One region of the Clostridium novyi NT genome, then DNA from elsewhere that is predicted to be linked to it. Evidence: riboswitches for the same ligand, from Rfam matches in the RefSeq annotation. Region 1 holds a riboswitch; each other region holds the start of a gene.

Region 1 (7,386 bases):
ATTAGGGGTTAAAGTTGAATTTATAACTACTGAGTTCAGTGGTATATTATTAGGATTACAATCTAAAAAATTTGATACTATAATTGCTGGATTTACAATGACTGATGAGAGAAAAAAATCTCTTAACTTTACGGAACCATATGTTTTAGGCGGACAAATTATAGCAGTTAAAAAAGGAAATAATTCAATAAAAAAACTTTCTGATCTTAAGGAAAAAGTAATTGGATGTCAAATGGGATCAGCAGGACAAATAACTGCTGAAAGTAAATTGAAGGACATTAAAGAATTGAGAAAATATGGAAAAATAACAGAGGCTTTTAGCGATATGTCAATAGGAAGAATAGATGCTGTAATTATGGATGCACAAGTAGGAGGATACTATATTTCTAAAAAACCCGGTCAATTTGAAGTTTTAGATGAAATGGTTTCAAAAGAACCTATGGGTATAGCTTTTAGAATGGGAGATAATGCATTAAAAGATGAAGTTCAAAAAATAATTAATGAACTAAAAAAAGATGGAACTTTATCAAAACTTTCAGTTAAGTGGTTTGGATTTGATGCATATAAGGGGTGAGTTAAGTGGAAATAGATATTTTAAGTAATATGCTTCCAGTATTACTTAAAGGAAGTGTTATAACAATAGAGCTAACTGTTATATCTGTAATTTTGGGAAGTTTTATTGGAGTAATTGTAGCGGGACTGAAGCTATCAAATAATAAAATTATAGTATACATTATATCCTTTTATACATGGATATTTAGAGGAACACCAATGTTTTTACAATTATTTTTCTTCTATTATGGATTACCGTTTTTAGGAATAAGTCTTACGCCTATGGTTGCTGCAATAATTGGACTTAGTTTAAATTCAGGAGCATATATGTCTGAAATTATAAGAGGGGGAATAATTTCTATAGATAAAGGACAATTTGAAGCATGTAAAGCCTTGGGTTTTACTAATATACAGACAATGACAAAGGTTATACTACCACAAGCATTTAGAGTAATACTTCCATCAGTTGGCAATGAGTTCATAACAATGCTTAAAGATACATCCTTAGTTTCTGCGATAACAATGGAGGAATTAATGAGAAATGCTCAACTTCAAATGTCTTCCACTGGAAGACCAGTAGAGCCATTTTTAATGGCAGGTTTATTATACTTACTTATGACCACAGTTTTTAACATTATTTTTTCTTTAACAGAAAAAAGATTGTCTGTATATTAAGGAGGTGTTTTCAATGTATATGATACAAACCAAGAATTTAACTAAGAAATTTGGAACATTAACAGTTTTTGAAAATCTAAGTGTAAATGTAAAAAGGGGAGAAGTTCTTGTAATAATAGGGCCTTCTGGTTCTGGAAAAAGTACTTTTTTAAGGTGCTTAAATACTCTTGAAATTCCAAATGAAGGTGAAATTTATGTGGAAGGAGAAAAAATAAACTTTAAAGATAAAAATGATACAAGAATTAAGATTGAAAAAATGGGAATGGTTTTTCAAAGCTTTAATCTGTTTCCTCACATGACAGTAGAGAAAAATATAATTGAAGCACCAGTTGTAGTTAAAAAAGAAGATAAGGAAAAAATGAAGAAAAAAGCACATGAATTATTGAAAAAAGTTGGGCTTGAGGATAAGAAAGAATATTATCCTTCAAAACTTTCTGGAGGACAAAAACAAAGGGTAGCAATAGCAAGAGCTCTTGCTATGGAGCCAGATTTAATGTTGTTTGATGAACCTACATCCGCATTAGATCCTGAACTTGTGGGAGAAGTTTTAAATGTAATGAAAGAACTTGCAAAAGAAGGAATGACCATGATTGTAGTAACACATGAAATGGGATTTGCAAGAGAAGTTGCTGATAGAGTTATTTTTATGGATGGGGGAAAAATAGTGGAGGAAGGAAGTCCAGAAGAACTATTTAATAATCCAAAAGAAGAAAGAACAAAATTATTTTTAAATAAAGTATTTAAATAAAAATCATAATTAGGAACCTAATTCAAATAATAAATTTTTTACAGGGGGCAATAAAAATGAAGGAAAAAGTTGTTTTAGCATATTCAGGAGGACTTGATACATCTATTACTATACATTGGCTTAAAGAAAATTATAATTTAGATGTTATAGCTTGTTGTGTAAATGTAGGACAAGATGAAGATTTTGATGAAATAAAGAAAAAAGCAATAAAATCAGGGGCAACAAAAATATATGTAGAAGATGTAAAAGATGAGTTTGTGTCAGAGTATATATATAAAGGGGTAAAAGCAAATGCAGTATATGAAGGAAAGTATCTTTTAGGAACATCTTTTGCAAGACCCTTAATTGCAAAAAAACTTGTAGAGGTTGCACATAAGGAAGGAGCTAAATATATTTGTCATGGTTGCACAGGAAAAGGGAATGACCAAGTACGTTTTGAAGTTGGAATAATGTCATTAGATCCATCAATAAAAGTAATTGCACCATGGAGAATATGGAATATAAAATCAAGAGAAGATGCCGTAGATTATGCTAATGCAAATGGTATAGAAGTACCTGTTACTAAAGAAAAAATATATTCAAGGGATCAAAATCTTTGGCATATAAGTCATGAAGGTGGAGATCTTGAGAATATAAGAAATGAACATAAAACAGATATGTATTGTATGACAGTACCACCAGAAAAGGCTAAAGATGAAGTTAGTTATATTAAGATAACTTTTGAAAAGGGAGAAGCTAAAAAATTAGACGATGTAGAAATGTCACCAGTTGAAATCTTAGAAAAGTTAAATAAAATTGGTGGAGAAAATGGCATTGGAGTTATAGATTTATTAGAAAATAGACTTGTTGGAATGAAATCAAGAGGGGTATACGAAACTCCAGGTGGAACTATTTTATATGCAGCACATAAAGAACTTGAATACTTAACTATGCAAAAGGAAACATTCCACTTTAAACAAATGGTATCTCAAAAATATGGGGAGCTTGTTTATAATGGTTTATGGTTCAGTACATTAAAAGAATCTTTAGATGCATTTATTGATAAAACACAAGAGGTTGTAAATGGAACTGTAAGATTAAAACTTTATAAAGGAAACATTATGGTAGCAGGAATGGAATCACCAAATGCATTGTATGAAGAAAGTATATCATCCTTTGGAGCTAGTGATTTTTATGACCACAAAGATGCAGAAGGGTTTATAAATTTATTTGGATTACCATACAAAATAAATGCAATGATTCAACTTAAAAATCAAGAAAATTAATAAAAATAACACAATAAAAAGAGGGCTAATATATAAATAGTTATATGTAAAATTAATATTAGAGATAAAGGGACGTGATTTAGGTGAAGCTTTGGGGTGGGCGTTTTAAAAATGCTGAGAGCAAGCTTATGGAAGACTTTAATAGTTCATTAAAGTTTGATAAGAGATTATATAAAGAAGATATTAAAGGAAGCATTGCGCATGTAAAAATGCTTTCAAAATGTGGAATTTTAGAAGGGGAAGAAAAGTTAATAATAATTGATGGATTGATTTCTATATTAGATGATATAGAAAATGGGGTATTAAAAATTGAAGGAGACTATGAGGATATTCATAGTTTTATTGAAATTAATCTTATAAATAGAGTTGGAGATGTTGGAAAAAAGCTTCATACGGGGAGAAGCAGAAATGATCAAGTAGCTGTTGATATGAGAATGTATGCTAAAAGTATAACTTTTGAAATTATAGAATATATAAATGAATTATTAGAGGTTATTACAAATTTAGCCGACAGTAATGATGTTATAATGCCAGGATATACTCATCTTCAAAGGGCTCAAGTTATTAAGTTTAAGTTACATATGATGGCATACTACAGTATGTTTAATAGAGATAAAAAAAGGCTATTAAGTGATATTGAAGTAATGGATGAAAGTCCACTAGGCTGTGGTGCCCTTGCAGGTACCACATACAATATAGATAGAGAATTTACAGCTAGGGAATTAGGCTTTAAAAAGTGCGTTGATAATTTTATGGATGGAGTTAGTGATAGGGATTATTTAATAAGTCTTTTATCATCATTTTCACTAATAATGATGCATTTAAGTAGATTAAGTGAAGAACTTATTTTGTGGAGCAGTAAAGAATTTGACTTTGTAAAAATAAGTGATGAATTTTCAACTGGAAGTAGTATAATGCCTCAGAAAAAGAATCCAGATGCAGCGGAACTTATAAGAGGGAAAACAGGAAGGGTTTATGGTTCATTAATGGGACTTTTAACCACTATGAAGGGGATACCTCTAGCTTATAACAAAGATATGCAAGAAGATAAAGAAGGATTTTTTGATGCAGTAGATACGGTTAAAAAATCCCTAAAGGTTATGAGTGGTATGCTAAGTACTTTAGAATTAAAAAAAGATAATATGTATAATGCAGTAAAAAAGGGATTTTTAAATGCTACAGAAGCTGCGGATTATTTAGTTAATAAGGGAATGGCATTTAGAGATGCTCATGGGGTTATTGGGGCGATAGTTTTATATTGTGAAGAAAATAAAAAGGCTATAGAAGATTTACCTTTGGAAAAATTAAAGACATTTTGTGACTTGTTTGATGAAGATATTTACGATTTTATTGAGTATAGTAATAGCTTAAAAAGAGGAATTAAAATAAATATATAGTTATAGTGCGAAATTTTAAATAAAATGTAGAAAATAATGAAAAAATATTTATTATACTATTGACTATTTATAAATAATAGTATAGAATTTTAAGAAAGCGTATATCGAAGTTTAGTGATAGAGGTGCGGTATTTAAGAGTACTTATGTTGAGGAAAGCACGATGAAGCATAAGGAAAGGAAACATCGCCGAAGTGTATAACCGATGCTTTAAGGTTATATGGCTGGTTTTGCATAAAATATATGTAAGATTGTCACAAATTTTATTTGTGGAGGGCTATCATTCAACTTATTAGGTACTTTGTTATTCTTAGTATTTAGTAAGCCTTGAGTGAATTTGCTCAAGGCTTTTTTAATTTTAACTTTCCACGAAATTTCGGTATATGTCAATACAGAAAAACTAGGGGGAAGGAATAATATGAAAAACAAAAAAATATTTATTAGCACACTTATGCTGATGTTAGTAGTATTTGCAACTACAGCATTTGGTGCAGAACAAGATGCAGCTAAAGCAAATGCTATTAAGTTTGGGCTTTGGACGCTGTTACCACCATTAATATCGATAATATTGGCATTTATTACTAAAAATGTAGTATTATCACTATTCTTAGGGGTATTCTCTGGAACATTTTTATTAGCTTTAAATAATTATGGTGTGGGAGGAGCGGTATTCCACGGATTTTTAGATGTTGTAACTCAAGTTTTAAATTCATTAGCAGATAAATGGAATGCAGGTATTATATTACAGTGTTTAGCCATTGGAGGACTTATAGCATTAATTACAAAAATGGGTGGAGCAAAAGCCGTTGCAGAATCATTATCTAAAAAGGCTAAAACTCCAGTAAGTACACAAATAATCACTTGGCTTCTTGGAATTTTTGTATTCTTTGATGATTATGCAAATTCACTTATAGTTGGTCCTATAATGAGACCTGTTTCTGATAAAATGAAAATTTCAAGAGAAAAATTATCTTTTGTAATAGATGCAACAGCAGCGCCAATAGCAGGTATAGCAGTTATTTCAACATGGGTTGGATATGAACTTAGCTTAATAAAAGATGGATTTGAAGCTATTGGGCAACATGCAAGTGCGTATAGTATATTTTTAGAAACTATTCCATATAGATTTTACAATATATTAATATTAATGTTTATAGTGTTTACAGCTATATTTTTAAGAGAATTTGGTCCAATGCTTAAGGCAGAAAGACGTGCTAGAACTACAGGAAAATTAGTAAGTGATACTGCAAAACCTATGGTTTCATCAGAAGGGACAGAACTTGAACCCAAAGAGGGAACTGTATTAAAAATAAAAAATGCAGTAATTCCAATAATGGTATTAATAATTGGAGCATTTTTAGGATTTTATTATAATGGATATACAGCAATAATGGGTGGAGAAGATAAGGCTTTAATTACATTATTACAATCTCATCCAGCATCTTTTGAAGCAATTAGAGAATGTTTTAGTGCATCGGATGCTAGTATAGTTTTATTTCAAGCAGCATTACTTGCAAGTATAGTTGCTATGGTAATGGGGATATCACAAAAGATATTCACTTTAAGTGAAGCTATTGATACTTGGGTAAATGGTATGAAATCACTTATAATAACAGGGGTTATATTACTTTTAGCTTGGTCATTAAGTGCGGTTATCAAGGATCTTGGAACATCACACTTTTTAGTAGCTAAATTATCATCTAGTTTACCGGCATTTGTTTTACCAGCAGTTATATTTGTACTTGCATCAATTATATCATTTGCTACAGGAACTTCATATGGAACAATGGGTATATTAATGCCACTTACAATTCCTTTAGCTTTTGCTATAAATCCGACACATTCATATATGATTACAGCAGTAAGTTCTGTACTTACAGGAGCTATATTTGGAGATCACTGTTCTCCAATATCAGATACTACAATATTGTCATCTATGGGGGCTGCATGTGACCATATTGATCATGTAAAGACACAACTTTACTATGCTATAGTAGTAGCAATGGTAACTGTTTTAGCAGGATATATTCCAGTATCACTAGGAATGCCAATATATATAGTTCTTCCATTAGATATAGTTATAATTGGATTAATAGTTAGATTTGTTGGAAAACCTGTTGAAGTAGAGGAAAATGTAAAAGTTAATGAAAATGAAGTTCAGTTAAGTAAGTAGTTAAGGGCAACATAAAATACGGGGGCTAAAATAAATTAAATAAAAAAGAGAGGATTTAAATTTAAAATTCTCTCTTTTTTTATTTAAAATATGTTTGTATTTGAATGTTTTAATGATAATTTTATTCCGTTATATATAATAGGAGCTATTATAGAATTTACAACTGTTGCAGGTAAAACTACGGCTAAAAATAAAGATGATACAGATTGAGTAATACCTACTAAAAATGCAGCTGAAAGTATAAAAACAGTACCACTTACAATAGTTCCTATAAAAGTTTCTATAATTATTTTAACTTGATTATTAAATTTATTTCTAAATGGTATCAAAGATAAATAAATAACGTGAGATGTTACTATTTTATCTATTATATTAGCTGGTTGTCCACCTGGAAATGTAGTAGTAAGTGCAGTTAAAACGCCGTATAATATTCCAGAAATTAAAGTGGTTTTATAATCATCATTTAATAATATTATTATAAACATCATAATTAATGAAAGATCTGGTTTCATACCAAACAATATTGGTGGGGCGATTTGATGAAGAATAAAACCTATAGCTATTAATAAAGAATTTAT
Region 2 (7,386 bases), 1.3 Mb from region 1:
CACATCTGAAACCGCCGTACTATAGGTATCTATACCTGCTTCTCCTGAAAATATTTTAGAAAAGATTGTTTTATTACTGCTTACAGTATCAATAGCTACTCTTGGTTGCATTATTCCATACCCACGAACAACTTTCTTTTTATCTTTATTTATATGAGCTATATTTAAAATATGGCTCATAGCTCCTATTAATTTTCTAGCACTATCTCTAGGCAGTTTTGTATCTGAATCTAAAGTTATTATATATTTAGCCTTACAAAGTTCATCTATATTAGAACTTATAACGTTATAGCTTGTGCTTTTATCCCCTCTAAGCAAATGATTAAACTCAACAAGTTTTCCTCTTTTTCTTTCCCAGCCTAACCATTTACCTTCCTTTTCATTAAATTTTCTACTTCTGCTAAAAAAATAGAATATATCATCTCTATCCTTTGCATATTTTTTATTTAACTTCTTAACGGCTTCTAAGGCTACATCAACTATTTTATTATCATTATCTTCTATTTCTTTGTGACTATCCTTAAAATCACTTAAAATAGCAAAATATAAATTTTCATCTCTATTTGCTAAATAATAAACTTCCATATTTGAAACTAACTCTTCGGCTCTTTTTGCATTATTGATAATTGTTGGAATAACTACTACAGTTCTATTTTCTGCTCCAATACCATGTCTTAAATCTAGTTTAGGAATAAATTTAGGATCAAGTATATTTGTTATAATCCAATTCAAAACAGAAATTACAATTTCACTACAAGGCACCACTAAAACTAATGTTGCAACTATATATCTCCACAACATTCTATTGGTGTCATTGGCATAACTTAAACATAAAAATACTCCGATAAAAAATATAGTTCCAAATATTATTGTTCCTATATAAGCTCCAAATGCACTTTCTCTTAAATTATCATTAAAAGATCCACTAAGCTTTTTACGTTGAAATATTTTTCTTTTTAGTGTCACTACTCCCTTGTCTATAAGATAGTATCCTACGTGTTTTCTGTATTCTTCTCCTTTTACGCTATCAGCTTCTTCTGCACACTCTATAGCTTTTTTCACTATAAATACTTCAGATTTATTTAAACTTTTAGCTAATTTTTCAACTTTATGTCTATAATAATCTCTTGATTCAAAATCCATATTTGAATATATATTTGTTGGATCTTTTCTTAAATATTTTTCAACAAAACTCATTTTTTCAAAAAGTTCTTTCCAACTCAATCCATCAATTTCTCTAATAGAATTTATACTATTTCCCATGGCAATTTGTTGAGATGCCTGTTTTAAATGCTCAGAATTTATTATTTTTTCAAAGTTATTATTTTCTACTTCTAATTTATCAAATATCCAATCATATATAGCTTTATTATCTATTCCATTGTCTCTTAAAATCTTTAATAATCTTTCCGTAAACTGTGTGGTAAAGTTTATATCTTCTTTAGTTATATTTTCTATTTCTATATATGAATTTTTACTATGTACAGCGCTTATTATTCTATCTGCTATATTGTCAGCTTTAATTCTTTCTTTAGAATAAAAAACCAAGTTATTTGTTATTTTACTTATATTTTGTATCAAAGCTATTCTAAGCATTATTGGTAAAGCCCAAAGTTCCCCACTAGTTAAAATAGTATTTGTTTGGTATGCACCTATAACTTCTTCTATGATACTCTCATCTATTTTAGAATTTATATGAGATACTATTTCTACTGCTATATGATAAATTCTAGGATAACCTTTCATAATACCTCTATCTATTACAGGAAGATCCTTATAATAAGACTTTGGCATATTATATTTTATATGTTTATACTCTTTTTCTATTAAATATAAATTGTCCAAAAGCCATTCTGAAGCTGGAGTTACTTCTTTTTTTTCTTTAAGGGTTTTATCTATGTATTCATGTCCATCTAATATTTTCTTATAGCTTTTATCTAAGCTTTTTATTAATTTCTTTCTACAATTACTATTGCCTTTAGTTGAATAATTGGCTATTTCTAAGGCATGTTTTTTTAGTTCTTCTTTACTTATATTTATAGCTGGAATATCTTCTAATATATTTTCTTCACTATTTTTTCTGCAATTATTTCCCTTTATACCTACAAATATAGCGAGCAATATAAATAAAATCCCTATACTGATATAAAGCATTTAAAGTCACTCCTCTACGATTTTTACATTATAATTTCTACAAATTAACTTCATTTTACCTAAATATTATTCCCAATCTTCCCTATATTTAAACAAAAAATAAAAGAAGAAAAGAACCCCTTAATTTTTAGGTGTTCTTTTCTTAAATGTATATAATATATTTTAAATTTGAATAACTTATTTATATATTTAAAGTTCTAATTCACCTGATACTAAATCTTCATAAGATTGTCTCTTGCAAATTAGTTTACTTTGTCCTCTATTTACAAAAACCACTGCTGGTCTTGGTATCTTATTATAGTTACTAGACATAGAATATCCGTAAGCTCCTGTTGTTAATACAGCTAAAATATCTCCACTTTCTGCATGAGACACTTTAACATTTTCAAGTAAAATATCCCCTGATTCACAACACTTACCTGATATTGTTACCTTTTCTTTCGATTTAGCTTTTACGTTATTGGCAACTAAACATTCATAACTAGCTCTATAAAGTGCTGGTCTTATATTATCAGTCATTCCACCATCAACAGAAACATACTTTCTTATTTCAGGTATTTCTTTTATAGACCCTACTGTGTAAAGGGTAGTTCCTGCATTTCCAACAATTGATCTACCCGGTTCTATAACTAATGAAGGTAATTCTATATCTAATTCTTTAGAAACTTTAACAGCTTCTTCTAAAATAGCACTACAAAAATCTTCAATCTTTTTAGGAGAATCTCCTTTTCCATAGTAAATTCCAAATCCTCCACCAAGGTCTAATTCTTTTATTGTGCATCCTAGCTTTTCTTTCACTTCTTTTATTAATGCTAGCATTATTCTAACTTCATCTCTATATGGCTCTATCTCAAATATTTGAGAACCTATATGACAATGAAAACCTACAAATTCTATATTGGAAAATTTATTTGCCATTTCAACAGCTTTTAATGTTTGATTTTGAAGCAAAGTAAATCCAAATTTTGAATCTATTTGTCCAGTTTTTATATAATCATGAGTATGAGCTTCTATTCCTGGAGTAATTCTTAAAAGTATCTTTTGAACTTTATCATATTTTTTAGCTATTTTATTTATATTCTCTATTTCATAAAAATTATCAGCAACAAATCTTCCAACTCCAAGTCTAACACCCATGTCAATTTCTTCTAAAGTTTTATTATTTCCGTGGAAATATATCTTTTCCATAGGAAATTCACTTTTATATGCAGTATATAATTCCCCACCAGATACTACATCTAGACACATACCTTCCTCATTAATAAGTTGACACATTGCTATTGTTAAAAAGGCTTTCCCTGCATATGCAACTTTATTCACTTCATTATTTCCTTTGAAGTTTTCACGGTATCGTCTGCAATTTTCTCTAATTAGTTCTTCGTCCATTACATATAAAGGAGTTTTAAATTCACTTGCTAATTCTCTTGTACCTACTCCCCCTATATATAATTCATTATCCATAACTTCCATAGTTCCAAATAATCTCATCTTATATGCCCCCATTTATTAATTTCAATGTTTAAGTTTTCTCTAATAATTTCTGCCCCTGTTAAAAAATGTTACCATTCATTATATAAAAAAATATTGCGTCAAGGAACACCCTGATCGCAATATTTTATACTCCGAACTTAGTGTAACCTTGTAGCTCTCCATATTAATAACAACATGACAGCGTCATACATATTATGCATAACGCCAGATAATAAATTTGCCAATTTGATTATCTTCGGCTGTAATCCCTTTTTTTACTTATCTTAATCTGCCGACTACTAGTAAATACTCTTAATTACAGCACCTCTACCTTAGGTAACTAATTTTTATTTTATTTTTTAATTTCATTCATTTAAATTATTCATAGTCTAACATAAAAGTTGAAACTATGCAATAATTTATTTAAATGGAATTTCAATTATTTCTGGATTTATGTTTTTTTCATCTAAATTTAATATGCCAAGTGAAATTGGTAATTTAAATCTACGTGGACCTGCACTTCCTGGATTAAAGTATAATACATCATCAATTGTTTTTTCACAAGATTTATGAGAATGTCCACTAATTACAACATTAAATCCAGCTTCTTTAGGCTCTAAATCTAATTCATCTAGATTATGTAATACATATATATTTATATCTCCAACTTCTAACACTTCTGTTCTTTTTAATATATATCCAAGTTCTCCATTATCACAATTTCCTCTAACCACTGTGACAGGAGCGATTTTTCTCAGTTCTTGTATTATAGATGAATCGCCTACATCTCCTGCATGGATAATAAAGTCCACTCCATTAAATACTTTTAAAACTTCTGGTCTTAATAATCCGTGAGTATCTGAAATTACTCCTATTTTATATTTGTTCATTAAAAGTTTCTCCTTAAAAATATATTAATTAGCCACAAATTGATTGGTTTCTGATTGGTATTTATAGCCTACATTATTGAGCTTATTTTTAAGTTCTTCTACAGTAACTTCAAAATCCTCACATAAATCATCTAAACTACTAAATTGATCTCTTAATTTCATATTAATTATGCTTAATAACATATACGGATCCATTTTCATTACTCTATCTCTATTCAAAACTCTCACCTACTTTTAATATAAATTTACCCTTTAATTTATATTATACCTTATATATTACATGTTAATAAGTTTTTACTAAGAAAATAACTTTTGCAGATTTTTAATTGCCTCATTAAATTCACCATAGTTATCTATAACTATATTAATAGATTCATTTTGTTGTCTTACTGAATTTAATGTATCTTCTACAGCTGATGTATTTTCCTCAGTGATAGCTGACATATTTGATATTTCTTTGCTTATATTCACTGATGTTTCATTGATTTGTTTTATAAAATCATTTACTGTACTTGTTTCATTAGCTAAACTTTCAATACTAATATTTATATTATTAAAAGTAGCTTGAACATTCTTTAATGATTCCAAATTTACCGACAATATATCTTGAGCAGAATTTGCAGAAGAATCAGTGTCTTTAGCTTGTACTTGTATATTTTGTAGTATATCTCCTATTTCTTGAACAGAATTACTTGAGTGTTCAGCAAGTTTTCTTATTTCTTCTGCAACAACGGCAAATCCTTTACCTTGCTCTCCAGCTCTTGCAGCTTCTATTGCAGCATTTAATGCAAGTAAATTTGTTTGTGATGCTAAATCATTAATTATACTTAATATATCTCCTATTTTTATGGTATTATCTTTTAATCTTTTAGTATTATCCTTTGTAACATCCATTATTCCTTTTACTTCTATCATTTTTTTAGATAGCATATCTACTTCTTCAATTCCTTCTTTTACAGAATTCATAGTGGACTTAGATGTATCATTCATTACACTTGATGCATTTACAAGGGTATTCATTTGATGTCCACTATCTATAACCGAATTATTTATCTCATTAATACTATTTGCTTGAGATTCTATACTCTCTGCAATTTCATTAAAAATTTCAGTTAATTTTTTTGATGTTTCCTGTGTGTAATTTATATTTCCTTTTAAATTTTCATTAAACTCCATAAATTCTATTACTGAATTCTTTACCTTCTCTAAAATTAATTCTACTTGTTTTTTAGCTTCTAAAGCATTCTTTTGAGAATCATTATTAGATTTTCTTAATTTATTACTAAATGTCTCTTGTATAATTAATAAAGCTAATATTATTACTATCATAAAATTATATATGATAATTCCTTTACTTGATTCTCTAACAATAAAATCAACTTTGTCTACAAAATATAAATAGTTATTCAATAACAAAACTAAAATGCCAGTAGTAATTGTAGCTTTTATATTTTGATATAAAAAAATTAACATCATGAAAAAAAATATACATGTATACATAGATGCAAATGGTATATATTTAAACAATACATATAAAAATATTGTCATTCCTACAATAAATATATACATAGTTTGCACTATAAATACTCTTTTCAATGTTAATATTGTCATAATACTACATATTATAATCCCCAAAATAATTAATGTAGCTATATGTACAATAGGCAATTGTAACACATAAAATAAAATTGATGCTGCAAATAAAGATGGCCATAATAGTTTAACTAATAACTTGTTTTGTTGATAAATTAACCCCAAGTCCTCCATTCCACTTCCCCCTATTAAAAATAATTTAATGCAATATTTTATCTAGCCATAATTTTTATTAAAAAAATATGTTTTCTTTTACATTATACAACCTTTTACGTAATTAAAGAATACCTTTTTATAATTTTTACCTTTTATTGATTTATACTCCTCATATGCCAATTTATATATGCACTCAATCCATCTAAATCAGGAAATAATGACAACCTATTAATTCCATAATAGGACAAATCAAATAATAATTCTTTCCTATATGTTTTATCGATAATAATTCTTTCTAGTATACAATTATCACTTATATTTTTTTCTAAACTTAAATTAGCAGGGCCATGGACTGTAAATATAGCACACTGTCTTACTATTCTTTGAATATCTCCATTAGGTACAAACTTACTTATCCCCTTATTTTTAAACAATCTATTTTCTTTTGGCACAATTGTTTTAGGATCAAAATATGCATATATTACAGCATCTGAATCATAATATTTATTTACAGCAAAATAAGCTGCAATTAATGGATTATGTGTCCAGTCTAAAAATCTAGTTGCAAATCCGTAATGTTGTGCTATAGCAAGTAAATTCCAATCATCATATTTGCCAGTATCTATAAATTCTGTAGCACCCCTTTTCCACTCCTTAAAAAATTTTTCATCGTTTGATTTATTATAGGGCATCCTTCCAGCCTTAGGTACTAGCTTCCATGATGCTTTACCCTGTCCTCTAAATATCCATTTGTCATCATTTTTATATTTTAATAATGCACTATGTAATTGCTGAAAATTTTCTATTTTAACTTCTTTCATACTATTACCTCACATCATTTATAAACTTATAATTTACCTATACTTGATTATGATGTGTTTTTTTTATGTATTATATTAATAAAAAAACCTTTTAATAATAAATAATTATTTAAAAGGTTTTAATGAAATTATTGAAATTTATATGGCCTATTTGGTCTAGATTTTAAATCTAGCACTTCTTTTGCGTCAAAGAACTTTAAAAACTTGCTTCTTCTATTTCTCATACTTACTCCATCTATAGCCAATCTTCCACCATGTACAACAGGTATATTTTTAGACATTATCTCTGTTGATGCACTGTC
Region 3 (7,386 bases), 220 kb from region 1:
ATAGTTATTTGCACTATTATTTTAAAAATAAAAAATATAAAAAAATAAAACCTGAAATTTAATTTCAGGTTTTTGATTTCTATATTAATTATAGAACGCTGATGTTTTCAGCTTGAGGTCCTTTTGCGCCTTCAACAACGTCAAAAGATACGTTTTGACCTTCTTCTAAAGTTTTGAATCCGTCTTTATTGATTTGAGAAAAGTGAGCGAAAACGTCATTTCCTTCTTCTGTAGTTATGAATCCAAATCCTTTTTCTGCGTTAAACCATTTTACTGTACCTGTCATATGTTCGTACCTCCGAAATTTTTATTCCTTTAATTCTTTGTAAAAATAAATATTTAATAAAAATTTCGAAATCTATATATACTAAGATAGTTCTTAATTCTATATAATCTCAAAAATATTAATAATAATAAATAATTTACTTCTGAATCAAAGTTGATTACTTGTTTAAGTATACACTATATAAAAAATAGTGCAAGGGTTTTTGCAAAAATAAATTTATTTTAATACATTTATTTTTTTATTATAAAAAACAGAAAAGCAAAAATCCTTCTTAATACGGTAATAGTATGATATTATTAATTGATTATTATATAAATAAAAATTAAATATATTTTGAAAGTGAAGGTAATAAAAAATGAAGGACTTTAAAAATTTAGGAATTAGTAAAAATATAATAGATATACTTAGCAGAGAAGGAATTAAAAGTCCAACTCCAATTCAAGAAAATAGTATAGAGTTTATAAAGATGGGAAAGGATGTTATAGCAGAAGCTCAAACAGGTACGGGTAAAACTCTTGCTTTTTTACTTCCAATCTTTGAAAACATATCTTTAGAATCAAATTTTGTTCAAGTACTTATAGTTACACCAACTAGAGAACTTGCAATTCAAATAACAGAGGAAGCTATGAAGTTAAAAAAGGCTAAAGACATTAATATATTAGCTGCATATGGAGGAAAGGACATACAATCTCAATTAAAAAAGCTAAAAGGAAATATACAATTAATAATAGCAACGCCAGGAAGACTTTTAGATCATCTTAATAGAAGTACAATAAAGCTAGATAAACTAAAAACATTAGTATTAGATGAAGCTGATCAAATGCTTTATATGGGATTTAAAAATGAAGTGGAAAAGATAATAAGTTATACTTCTAAAAAGCATCAAACATTATGTTTTTCTGCAACAATGAATTCAGATGTTAAAAAGCTAGCTTACAGATATATGAAAGAGCCTAAAGTTGTATCTGTAAAAGCTGAAGAGGTTACTTTAAAAAACATTCAGCAGTTTGTTGTAGAAACTACAGATAGAAGAAAACAAGATGCACTATGTAGTGTTTTAGATGAAGATAATCCTTTTATGGCAATTATATTTTGCAGAACTAAAAGAAGGGTTGATAATTTAGAGGAAGCTCTACATAAAAGAGGATATAATTGTGATAAGTTACATGGAGATTTAGCTCAAGCTAAAAGAGAAAGAGTTATGAAAAAGTTTAAAAATATGGATACTCAATATCTTATAGCAACAGATGTAGCGGCGAGAGGACTTGATATAACAGGAGTTACTCATGTTTATAGTTATGATATACCTGAAAATGCTGAAAGCTATATACATCGTATAGGTAGAACAGGAAGAGCTGGCGAAGAAGGAAAAACGTGTTTATTTATAGATCCTAAGGATAAAAGATTATTAGAAACTATAGAAAAAGAAATAAAACTCACTATACCTAGAAGAAATATAGAAACTAAATAAAAATAATAATTTTAAATAAAAATGTTGACTTATGTAGAAATTTTATTGCATAATATAATAGTATTTAAAAAAGTAAATAACTAAGATAGAGGTGCGAGATTTAAGAGTAGTATTATGGAGTTAAGTGCTAAGAAGTAATAAGAAAGGAAATTTCGCCGAAGCTTATAGATAATACTTTAATGCTATTTGCTGGGCTTACATAAAATATGTGTAAGACTGTCACAAATAAAGTTTGTGGAGAGCTATTATTTTAGGGAATAAATTTTATTAATTTTGTTAATACTATTTGTGCCATGAGTATGTGCTCATGGCACTTTTGATTTTTTTACATATAGTTAGTCTTAGTTAGTTACTTATTGGATTTACATATAAAAATCTTAACTATGTTTTTTAAGATTCCAATAAGGAGGAGTTAGATTGGAAAACAATTTGGAAAGTGGAGAATTACAAAGAGGATTAAAATCTAGACATTTAAATATGATTGCTATGGGTGGTGCCATAGGAACGGGTATATTTTTAGCCATGGGTGATACAATACATCAAGCTGGTGTAGGTGGAGCGCTTACAGCTTATGGATTAATAGGAATAATGGTTTATTTCCTTATAACAAGTCTTGGAGAAATGGCAACCTATATGCCAATATCCGGTTCTTTTAGTGCATATGCAAACAAATTTATAGATCCCGCACTTGGATTTGCACTTGGATGGAATTATTGGTACAACTGGGCTATAACTATTGCTGCTGAAATGGTAGCAGGGGGACTTGTTATGAAATATTGGTTCCCAAATGTAAAGCCTGTGCTTTGGAGTTTGCTATTTTTAATAATAATAGTTGGACTTAATGTTTTATCTTCTAAAGCATTTGGAGAATCAGAATACTGGTTTGCAAGTATAAAAGTAGTTACTGTAATTGTATTTTTATTAATTGGAATAGGAAATATTTTTGGAATAATAGGTGGAGAAGCTGTTGGGTTTAAGAATTTTACAGCTAATGGAGGACCATTTGTTGGCGGAGTAAAGTCAATATTTATGATATTTTTAATTGCTGGTTTCGCTTTTCAAGGAACAGAACTTGTTGGAGTAGCAGCTGCTGAAAGTGAAGAACCAGAAAAAAGTATTCCAAAGGCTATAAGCACAATATTTTGGAGAATATTAATATTTTATTTAGGAACTATTGTAGTTATTGGAGCAATTGTACCTTTAAGTCAACTTGGAGTAAGTAAAAGTGCTTTTACATTGGTATTTGAAAAAGCTGGTGTGGCAATTGCAGCTTCTTTAATGAATGCAGTAATACTTACATCAATACTATCTGCTGGAAATTCAGGAATGTATGCCTCAAGTAGAATGTTATATTCTATGGCAAAGGAAGGAATGGCACCTAAAGTTTTTGCAAGAACAAATTCTAAAGGAGTTCCAGTAAATGCTGTTTTATTAACTACACTTATAGCATCTATTTGTTTTTTAACAGGAATATTTGCTCAAAGTACAGTATATGTTTGGCTTGTTGCTGCATCTGGACTTGCGGGATTTATAGCGTGGATTGGAATTGCTTTATGTCACTATAGATTTAGAAAAGCTTATGTTGCACAAGGACTTGATATGAATAAATTAAAATACAAAGCTAAATTATATCCAATAGGACCTATATTAGCATTAATTATGTGTATAATAGTTATTTTAGGACAAGGATTTGCATATATTAAGCCAGAAGGAATAGACTGGCTGGGAGTAATTGCAGCATATATAGGAATTCCAATATTTTTAGTTTTATATTTAGGATATAAAATCAAGCATAAAACACGTGTTGTAGAATTAAATGATATAGATTTAAATAATGAAGATTAAAAAATAATATAAGATAATAAACTAAAACTACTGATAAATCAAAACTATCAGTAGTTTTTTAATTGTATAGAAAATGATATTTAATTATATTTTAAATGATGTATAATTAACCTGTGATTTTATTAGAAAATATTAGTTAATATATTGGAGGATAAAAGATGAATAATGTGATTCATATGTGTTTTTCGGCATCTGCTAGTGGAAGTTTTAAATATGCCATTAAAGAAAATATAATTAAGGGCAAAAAAGTTATATCCTTTTACGATAATCTTTCGGAAGGGAAGATTGGAAATCTTAAAAATTTAGATGATAGAATTGAATGGTATAAAAGTATTAGTCATACTAAAGAAATTTCTAAAGAAGATATATATGAATATAAAAGAGATTATCACAGATATCGTAGAAAAATTGCGAAGTTAACAAGAGAAGATATTATTTATATGTGGTATGGAGAATGTAGTGAAGATATTTGTGGAATGATGTATGCTTTAGAATTGATGAAAGATAAGTGTTTTAACATATATCTTATTAATGTATCAAGTTTAGTTGAAGAAAATGAGTATGAGGCATTTATACCCAAAAGTGTTTCAGAAGTTATGTCAAAGGATATCAATAAATATATTAAATTTAAGAAAGAGCTAAATAAAAATACATATAAAGATATTTTACAAATGTGGGAAGCCTTAAAAAACCAAAATGAAGTTTTACGCATATTTAAGGACGGAAAAGTGAAAAGTTCTTATAAAGAGTATTTTGACATAGATATACTAAAAAATACAAATAAAAAATTTAGAAAAGCTGCAAGGACAGTTGGATATGTTCTAGGATACAGTGATCAAAATATATCTGATGATTATATTTTTTGGAGAGTTCAAGAACTTATTAAACAAGGCTACATAGAGTATAAAGGAAAATTTGGGGTTATGAGAGAAATGGAAATTAAGATAACAAATAAGGGCATAGAAATGTTAAATAATGATAAAGAAGCTATAGCATTTTGGAAGGAAAGAGAAGAGGAAACAGATAATGAAATAGAATACAGGAGGATTTTTAGAGAAGAATGTGCATTAAAAGAGAGAGTAAATATAGCAAGAAATTTATTGGATGTATTAGAGGTAGAGGTAATAGCAGAAAAAACAGGATTAACTATTGAACAGGTTAAAAATTTAGAAAGGGTTATGAGTAAATAATTAAGTTATATTTTAAATAAGTTTTTTATATCAATATATCATGGTAATGTTATTAGAAGAATATTTTTGAAATAAATATATGGATATGCTAAAATCAGTCTATATTAAGTTTGGGAGGAATTTTAATGAAAAAAGTAATATTATTAAGTGGTAGTCCAAATAAAGAAGGAAATAGTGTACAGATTCTTAGAGAGTGTGCTAAAGTTATTGAAGAAAATGGAGTTGAAGCTGAAGTTGTATCCATCGCAGGAATGAATTTAAAGGATTGTATGAATGGACAAGATGGATACGATGATGGATTTGATAAAATCATAGAAAAGATAAAAGAAGCACAAGGATTAATTGTTGCAACACCAGTTTATTGGGGAACTGCAAGGGCAGAAACAATGACAGCTCTTCAAAGAATAGCAATGGCATCTAAAAAACAAGGAAATTTTTTATCAAGAATGGTTGGGGGGCCTATAGCAGTAGCAAGACGTGGTGGACTTACATCTACAATTGAAGAAATTTTAATGTATTATATGATAAATGATATGATTGTACCAGGTTCTACATATTGGAATATAGTATTTGGACATGATCAAGGAGAAGCATTAAAAGATGAAGAAGGAATGAGAACTGTAAAAAGATTTTCAGAAAATGTAGCTTATTTAATTAACAAAATGTATTAAAAAATGTAACTTTATTTATACTTTTAATATTGGCAAATATGATATAATATACTAATTAAATGACCCAGTATATTTAACTATATGAAGGTAAAGGAGAGTAAAATCATGAAATTTAAGAGAAGTATAAGTAGAATATTAGTAGCATTATTTACTGTATCTATAATTACATCAACTCAAGTAAAAAGAGCCTATGCAGATGCTTATAAAGTTGTAACTTTAGGAGCAGATTTAAATAGTAAGCAAAAGGAAGACATGCTTAAATATTTTGGAGTTAATAAAGATGAAGCAAATGTAATAGAGGTAACTAATAAAGAAGAAAATAGTTATTTAAAAGATGTGGCATCTAAAAAACAAATAGGAACAAAAGCTATATCATGTTCTTATGTAGATCCATCAGGTCAAAATGGATTAAACATTTCAACACACAATATGTATTGGGTTACTGAAAGCATGATAAGAAATGCTTTAATCACTGCTGGAATAGAAAATGCCGATGTTAAGGCAGCAGCTCCATTTAGAGTTTCAGGCACTGCGGCACTTACAGGAATATTAAAAGGTTTTGAAAGCAGTAAAGGTGGAAAAAAGATAGATGAGAAAAAGAAAAAAGCAGCTAATGAAGAAATCGTTGTTACTGGAGATTTAGGTGAAAAAATAGGTAAAGATGAAGCTGCAAGTTTAGTAAATCAAGTTAAAAAAGATGTAATTAAAGAAAAGCCTAAAAATGAAAAAGAAGTACAAAACATAGTTTTAAATGTTACTAATAGCTTTAATAAAAATTCTGACAAAAAATTAGATGATGCAGATATTCAAAAAATAACAGAATTAATGAATAAAATAAATGGATTAGATTTAAACTTTAAACAATTAAAAGCTCAATTAGATGATGTTACAGATAAATTAAAAGGAACAATAACAAGTGATGAAGCAAGAGGATTTTTTGAAAAACTTTGGGATGCTATAACTAGCTTTTTCAAAGAATTATTCTCATCAAATGACAATGATGACAAGAATAAAGAGCAAAATTCTAAAGATAAAGATAATCAAAAGCAGGATAATGGAAATAATCAAAGTGACAAATTACCAGGGGATAATGTAGATACAAAGAATAAATAATTAAAAGTTTATAATAAAGTAAAATAAAAAACGCTATTAATATTATAGAATAGAAAAAGGTTACTGATAAATCAATTTATCAGTAACCTTTTTCTATATAATAAGTATTTATGTAAAATGTAAATTCAAAAGTTTTATTTATGGGTTCTTATTAAATATGAAATAAAATAAAAATTATATATAAAATACAAAAAAGGAAAAATTATCAATAAAGTGATATAATATTATTTAAATAAAAGGAGGTAATAATATGGTACAGGGAATAGCTACAATGATGTATAATTTATTCATATTTATATCATTATGTGTATTATTTATTTACATTTTTAGTAGACCTATAAAAGTAGTTGAATTTCTTACATCAGAAAAAAAAGATATTATAGCTTCTATATTTTTAGTAATAATTTTAAGTATACCAATAATGCTTGCATCAAAATATGCATATACAATAAACGGAACAAAGACAAATATTAGAGATTCTATAGGAGTGTTAAGTGCTATAATAGGTGGACCTATTGTAGGAGTAAGCGTAGGAGTAATTGGAAGTTTTTATAGATATATATTAGGAGGATGGACAGCTTTAGGGTGTTCTATATCTACTCTATTAGCATCCATAATAGCATCTTTTATAGTATATAAGACTAGTTTTAAAATTAAGAATTTAAATATTAAAACCATAGGAAAGTGGATGTTTTTTATAGGTGTATGGGAAATTGTTCATCTTGAAATTTTAGTTCCATTACTAGGGGATAAGACGTTTTCAGAAGCTGTTAGTATAATGTCTAAAACATTACTTATTCCTATGTTTTT

The links. Region 1 has a riboswitch for lysine ahead of NT01CX_RS08345 (Na+/H+ antiporter NhaC family protein). Riboswitches for the same ligand answer to the same signal wherever they lie in the genome.
Region 2: another riboswitch for lysine. It lies ahead of lysA (diaminopimelate decarboxylase); the one in region 1 lies ahead of NT01CX_RS08345 (Na+/H+ antiporter NhaC family protein).
Region 3: another riboswitch for lysine. It lies ahead of NT01CX_RS07300 (amino acid permease); the one in region 1 lies ahead of NT01CX_RS08345 (Na+/H+ antiporter NhaC family protein).

What each region holds. Positions count from the first base shown of each region.
Region 1 is NC_008593.1:1,783,280-1,790,665, reverse strand. It holds gene NT01CX_RS08370 (ABC transporter substrate-binding protein) at 1-574, shown strand, start outside; gene NT01CX_RS08365 (amino acid ABC transporter permease) at 580-1,227, shown strand; gene NT01CX_RS08360 (amino acid ABC transporter ATP-binding protein) at 1,241-1,975, shown strand; gene NT01CX_RS08355 (argininosuccinate synthase) at 2,032-3,240, shown strand; gene argH (argininosuccinate lyase) at 3,324-4,637, shown strand; lysine riboswitch at 4,748-4,923, shown strand; gene NT01CX_RS08345 (Na+/H+ antiporter NhaC family protein) at 5,054-6,808, shown strand; gene NT01CX_RS08340 (tryptophan transporter) at 6,892-7,386, opposite strand, start outside.
Region 2 is NC_008593.1:489,260-496,645, reverse strand. It holds gene NT01CX_RS02410 (GH36-type glycosyl hydrolase domain-containing protein) at 1-2,154, opposite strand, end outside; gene lysA (diaminopimelate decarboxylase) at 2,344-3,642, opposite strand; lysine riboswitch at 3,789-3,962, opposite strand; gene NT01CX_RS02400 (metallophosphoesterase family protein) at 4,044-4,514, opposite strand; gene NT01CX_RS02395 (DUF4250 domain-containing protein) at 4,539-4,742, opposite strand; gene NT01CX_RS02390 (methyl-accepting chemotaxis protein) at 4,812-6,281, opposite strand; gene NT01CX_RS02385 (FRG domain-containing protein) at 6,416-7,084, opposite strand; gene NT01CX_RS02380 (polysaccharide deacetylase family protein) at 7,213-7,386, opposite strand, start outside.
Region 3 is NC_008593.1:1,560,123-1,567,508, reverse strand. It holds gene NT01CX_RS07315 (VanZ family protein) at 1-48, shown strand, start outside; gene NT01CX_RS07310 (cold shock domain-containing protein) at 89-286, opposite strand; gene NT01CX_RS07305 (DEAD/DEAH box helicase) at 642-1,757, shown strand; lysine riboswitch at 1,836-2,010, shown strand; gene NT01CX_RS07300 (amino acid permease) at 2,235-3,602, shown strand; gene NT01CX_RS07295 (DUF1835 domain-containing protein) at 3,761-4,792, shown strand; gene NT01CX_RS07290 (flavodoxin family protein) at 4,918-5,463, shown strand; gene NT01CX_RS07285 (DUF1002 domain-containing protein) at 5,569-6,576, shown strand; gene NT01CX_RS07280 (methyl-accepting chemotaxis protein) at 6,827-7,386, shown strand, end outside.